DNA from 2 places in the Symbiopectobacterium sp. genome. Region 1 is predicted to be linked to the other one. Evidence: predicted binding sites of a transcription regulator. Region 1 holds the regulator's gene; the other holds the start of a gene.

The links. Region 1 encodes PurR, which represses purine synthesis genes. Its sites were predicted from a motif close to CANGCAAACGTTTGCNTG; they were not measured.
Region 2: the regulator PurR is predicted to act here: its motif matches at 2,093-2,110, upstream of guaB (IMP dehydrogenase).

The regions. Positions count from the first base shown of each region.
Region 1 is NZ_JBPETA010000127.1:5,315-8,490, reverse strand. It holds gene ACTBDZ_RS12020 (C40 family peptidase) at 1-474, shown strand, start outside; gene ACTBDZ_RS12015 (cytochrome bd-I oxidase subunit CydH) at 549-815, opposite strand; gene purR (HTH-type transcriptional repressor PurR) at 1,032-2,057, shown strand; gene cfa (cyclopropane fatty acyl phospholipid synthase) at 2,683-3,176, shown strand, end outside.
Region 2 is NZ_JBPETA010000009.1:2,016-5,191, forward strand. It holds gene guaA (glutamine-hydrolyzing GMP synthase) at 1-471, opposite strand, end outside; gene guaB (IMP dehydrogenase) at 583-2,040, opposite strand; gene xseA (exodeoxyribonuclease VII large subunit) at 2,222-3,176, shown strand, end outside.

The DNA of each region.
Region 1 (3,176 bases):
GCGATAAAACCAGGTGCCAAGAAAGCGGGCAAAGAGTTGGTGCTCAGTGAAGCGCATAAGCGCCGTTATCAGCATGCAAAAATGACGGCGATGAACAAGCTGATGGGTCAGATCGGTAAACCTTATCAATGGGGTGGTAACTCGCCCTACACCGGTTTCGACTGTAGCGGTCTGGTCTATTATGCCTATAAAGATGTGGTGAAGATTCCTATTCCGCGCACCGCCAATGAAATGTATCACCTGCGCGATGCTGCGCCCATCAATAAGGGTGAACTGGAGATTGGCGATCTGGTGTTCTTTCGCATCAATGGTCGCGGCACCGCCGATCATGTCGGGGTTTATCTCGGCAATGGCAAGTTTATTCAGTCACCGCGAACCGGTGCCGATATCAAGATCAGTAAGTTGAGCGAAGACTACTGGCAGGAACACTACATTGGTGCACGTCGCGTGGTGACACCACAAACGATTCGTTAATCGCCACATCGACGCGTTAGCGATAATAAAGACCAGGTGATGCTTATGCAGCCTGGTCTTTATTTTAATCGCGATCAGTTCAACACGGCAACAAAGTTAAATACCATGATCATGACTAACGCTCCAACTGTGGTCAGTAATGACATTTTCAAATCAGTATTCATTCTATCTCCTTGAAACACAGAAACGCGTGAAAATTGCCGCCGCACTGGATGCTCCGTTCTTTCCTGCACACCACTACCCGCAGCACAATGACGCCAAAAAAGCATTGTTACACATTTATAGGGAAAATCTCCGATCCCGGCTGCACTAATTAAATCAATTATCCCTTTCACTTTCACGGCAAATCAGCCAAAATTCGCAGTTTACCGTGCGCTGCGTCGGTGTCCGAACACGTCATCTTCGATGAGATCAACGCGTCCCCTTTAGGTACAAAGTATTTCGGCAGTCTCCTTCTGATATCCTGTTTATACCATCGGAAAGAGAACATTACGCAAAAGCAAACGATTAACAAACTATATACTGCCGTAACAAGTAGGTTCAGGAGTCATGTTTAGATGGCAACGATCAAAGATGTGGCAAAGCGTGCTGGCGTTTCAACAACAACCGTCTCTCACGTCATCAACAAAACACGTTTCGTCGCCGAAGAGACCAAAACGGCCGTGCGGGAAGCCATCAAGGAATTACACTACTCTCCGAGCGCAGTGGCTCGGAGCTTAAAGGTAAACCACACCAAATCCATCGGGCTGCTCGCCACCTCGAGCGAAGCACCCTACTTTGCGGAAATTATCGAAGCAGTTGAAAACAGTTGTTATGCAAAAGGCTACACCCTGATTCTGTGTAACTCGCATAATAACCTGGAAAAACAGCGAGCCTATCTTTCCATGCTGGCGCAAAAACGGGTCGATGGCCTGTTGGTGATGTGTGCGGAATATCCGCCTGAACTGCTGAGCATGTTGGCCGATTACCGCAGCATTCCTATGGTGGTAATGGATTGGGGTCAGGCACACAGCGATTTCACTGACACCATCATTGATAACGCCTTCGAAGGGGGATACCTGGCTGGGCGTTATCTGATTGAGCGCGGCCACCGCGACATCGGTGCCATTCCGGGTATTCAGGAACGCAACACGGGCAGCGGGCGTTATCTGGGTTTTCTCAAAGCCTTGCAGGAAGCGGATATCACGGTTCGCGATGAGTGGATTGTTCAGGGTGATTTCGAGCCGGAATCCGGTTACAAAGCCATGCACCAGATTTTGGCGCAGAAACAGCGCCCGACCGCTATTTTCTGCGGCGGTGACATCATGGCCATGGGCGCTATCTGCGCGGCTGATGAGTTGGGACTACGCGTACCGCAAGATATTTCCGTGATTGGCTACGATAATGTTCGCCATGCACGTTATTTCACCCCAGCCTTAACCACGATCCACCAGCCAAAAGAACGTTTGGGCCAATCTGCTTTTACCATGCTGCTCGATCGCATCACCAGCAAGCGTGAAGATGCGCAGATGATTGAGGTTCACCCAACGCTTATCGAGCGCCGTTCAGTGGGTGACGGCCCATTTCACGACTACCGCCGTTAATGTTTAAGACGATTTTCTTATATACCCTAAATAATTCGAGTTGCAGGACAAAACGTTAACGTTTTGAACAGCGCTTGCGCTGGCCCTTTAGGGCGAGGCTCATTTATGAGCGTCGTAACGCGGCAAATGAGGGAATCCCGAATCACTTACTTAAGTAAGTGATTCGGGTGAGCGAGTGCAGTCAACGCACCTGCAACTTGAAGTATGACGGTTATAGTACGTTGATTTGTAAATTCTATATGGCTGCATCAATCAATTTTGACTTGTCCTCTGATTGAAGCAGTCATACACTGTTTTTCATTCGGACAATATCCCTACATTTATCCTTATTATAACGAGCGCAGCACTGCGTATCAGGATATGTGCCCCTACGTGTTACCACGTACCGGCGTTGACACTTCATTCCCTCTGGGTATCCAGAGAGTAGACGATGGATGTTATGCCCGCTGCCGCTGTGCAACGGGCAAGCATAAACGGCTGCGCACGAATGCAACCGCTTACTATTTGAACAACGGGTAACCTGCCCGTGATTCGAACACGCTGCGCGCAAACCGCAGCGTTCGGGTTGATGAGAGACTGTCTATGCTGTTCCTTGCGGCGCTGTCTGGCAAGGTTGGGAGAAGTTATGAGTTCATCATATGTAGAGGAACTGGCAGAACATAACACGTCCTGGTTCCGTATCGTTCACGCGTTATTGGCGATCGCCGATATCAAAATCAATGGCTCACGCCCGTTTGATATCCGGGTACGTAACCCCGATTTCTACAAGCGCGTTCTGCGTGAAGGCTCCCTGGGGCTCGGGGAAAGCTATATGGACGGTTGGTGGGAGTGCGATCGTTTAGACTGTTTTTTTCGGCGTATCTTACGTGCAGAGCTTGAGAAAAAGGCCCCCCATCATCTCAAAGACATTTTGCACATTGTCGCTGCGCGCTTGATTAACTTGCAATCCCGCAAGCGAGCCTGGATCGTCGGCGAGGAACATTACGATCTGGGCAACGATATGTTTAGCCTGATGCTTGACACGCATATGCAATATTCCTGCGGCTACTGGAAAGAGGCCACGACCCTTGAGCAGGCGCAACAGGCCAAACTGCGCATGATTTGTGAAAAACTTCAGCT
Region 2 (3,176 bases), on a different contig from region 1:
AACGGTGACGAAATCGGATGGAATGGCCGTCACTTTATCGCCGTGGCTCATCCATACGTCAAGCAGCGGCGCACCGCTTTCACTCAGCGCATCCTGAATATCGCGCAGCAGCGCGCTTTCCGCTTTGATTTCGACCTGAGCATAACCAAACTCACGCTCGCTGGAGCTTTCCACATGTCCACCCAGCTGCATTGCCATGGTCTGCATGCCGTAGCACACACCCAACACCGGCACACCAGCCTGGAACACATATTCCGGCGCGCGAGGGCTGTTGTGCTCGGTGGTGCTTTCCGGGCCACCGGAAAGGATGATGCTGTTCGGGTTAAATTCGCGAATCTGTGCTTCGGTAACGTCCCATGCCCAGAGCTCGCAATAAACGCCCAGTTCACGCACGCGGCGCGCGACCAGTTGCGTGTACTGCGAACCAAAATCCAGAATGAGTATGCGGTGTTGATGAATATTTTCTGTCATGAGAGGCGTATTCCAAAATACGTAAGGAGCAAAAAATAAGAGAACCCGGCGAAGTTTACCGGGTTTCTGTCAAATCAGCCATCACATCGGCAGATTGGCCTGTGGGCCCAATCAACCCATCCGATAGTTCGGAGATTCTTTGGTGATGGTCACATCGTGCACATGGCTTTCCTGAATGCCTGCACCGCTGATGCGAACAAATTCGGCCTGAGTGCGCAGTGCGTCAATGGTGCCGCAACCGGTCAAGCCCATGCAGGAACGCAGGCCCCCCATCTGCTGATGCACGATCTCTTTCAGGTGGCCTTTATAAGCCACGCGCCCTTCGATCCCTTCCGGCACCAGTTTATCTGCCGCATTATCGCTCTGGAAATAACGGTCAGAAGAACCTTTGGACATGGCACCCAACGAGCCCATCCCACGGTAAGATTTAAAGGAACGGCCTTGATACAGCTCGATCTCACCCGGAGATTCTTCCGTGCCCGCCAGCATAGAACCTACCATCACACAGGCTGCACCCGCAGCGATGGCTTTGGCGATGTCACCGGAGAAACGGATACCGCCATCAGCAATGACTGGAATGCCAGTACCTTCAAGCGCTGCTACCGCGTCGGAAATCGCGGTGATCTGCGGTACACCCACGCCGGTAACGATACGGGTGGTACAAATAGAACCAGGGCCAATACCGACTTTCACGGCACTCACGCCTGCTTCAGCCAGCGCTTTGGCACCGGCACCGGTGGCAACGTTGCCGCCGATGATTTGCAGATCGGGGTATTTAGCGCGGGTTTCACGAATGCGCTGCAACACGCCCTCAGAGTGGCCGTGCGAGGAGTCGATCAGCAGCACGTCAACACCGGCAGCAACCAGCGCATCGACGCGCTCCTCGTTGCCCGCGCCAACTGCCGCACCAACGCGCAGGCGACCGTGTTCGTCTTTACAAGCGTTAGGTTTACGCTCGGCTTTCTGGAAGTCTTTCACGGTGATCATGCCGAGCAGATGGAAGCTGCCATCCACCACCAGCGCTTTCTCAACGCGTTTTTCGTGCATTTTTTGCAGCACCACGTCACGCGCTTCGCCTTCACGCACCGTTACCAGACGGTCTTTCGGCGTCATAACGGCGCTCACCGGACGTTCCAAATCAGTCACAAAACGCACGTCACGACCAGTGATAATCCCAACCAGTTCGTTATCGTCAGTCACTACCGGGTAACCGGCAAAGCTGTTACGTTCGGTCAGCGCTGTGACTTCACGCAGCGTGGTGGTTGGCGTCACAGTTTGCGGATCGACAACCACGCCGCTTTCATGACGTTTCACCCGGCTGACTTCTTCCGCCTGGCGCTCAATCGACATGTTTTTATGGATGAAACCGATGCCGCCTTCCTGCGCCAATGCGATGGCCAAACCGGATTCCGTCACGGTATCCATGGCAGCAGAGAGCATAGGAATATTCAAACGAATCGTTTTTGTGAGCTGGGTGGTGAGATCGGCAGTGTTCGGCAGAACGGTCGAATGAGCTGGGATCAGGAGGACGTCATCAAACGTCAGTGCTTCTTTGGCAATACGTAGCATGGGCAATATCTCATGTGGGGATGCGATAAAATATTGCCGTGGCATTATACAGAGCGTAATCGGTTGCCTCCAGCTTTTTTTTATAAAAAACTTGATTAACCTTTCAGGCAAGGTAATATAGGTTAATTAACCCTCTGTTTTAAAATTTGATCTCGCTCACTAAATCGGGTTAGCCAACGCCATGTCCCAAGCGCCTTCATCCGCTATTTTTACCGTCAGCCGCCTCAATCAAACCGTCCGGCAACTGTTGGAAATGGAAATGGGGCAAATCTGGATGTGCGGCGAGATTTCCAACTTCTCCCAGCCCGCCTCCGGTCACTGGTACTTTACCCTGAAAGATGAGCGCGCCCAGGTGCGCTGCGCCATGTTTCGCACCAGCAATCGCCGTGTGACGTTTCGCCCACAAAACGGGCAGCAAGTGTTGCTGCGCGCCACGATCACCCTGTACGAACCGCGCGGTGATTACCAACTGCTGACAGAAAGCATGCAACCCGCAGGCGATGGCCTGTTGCAACAGCAGTTCGAACAGCTTAAGCAGCGATTAGCGTCAGAAGGATTGTTCGATCAGTCATTCAAACAGGCGCTCCCTCGCCCTGCCAGCAGCGTCGGCGTCATTACTTCACCTAGCGGCGCGGCGCTGCATGATATCCTGCATGTGCTACAGCGGCGCGATCCCGCACTGCCGGTGGTGATTTATCCGAGTCAGGTGCAAGGCGAAGAGGCTCCAGCGCAAATTGTTCGCGCCATTCAGCTTGCCAATCAACGACAAGAGTGTGATGTGCTGATCGTTGGGCGCGGCGGCGGTTCGCTGGAAGATCTCTGGAGCTTTAACGATGAACGGGTGGCTCGCGCCATTTTCGCCAGTCGTATTCCTATTGTGAGTGCTGTCGGCCATGAAACCGACGTCACCATTGCCGACTTCGTGGCGGATTTACGCGCCCCGACCCCATCGGCGGCGGCAGAGTTGGTCAGTCGCGATCGCAACGAACTGCTGCGCCAGCTACATGCACAACGTCAGCGGCTGGAAATGGCGATGGATTATTCACTGGCCCAACGCCAGCGCGATTTCTCCCGACTCCACCACCGTTTGCAGCAACAGCATCCGCAGTTACGCTTGGCGCGTCAGCTTAACCAAT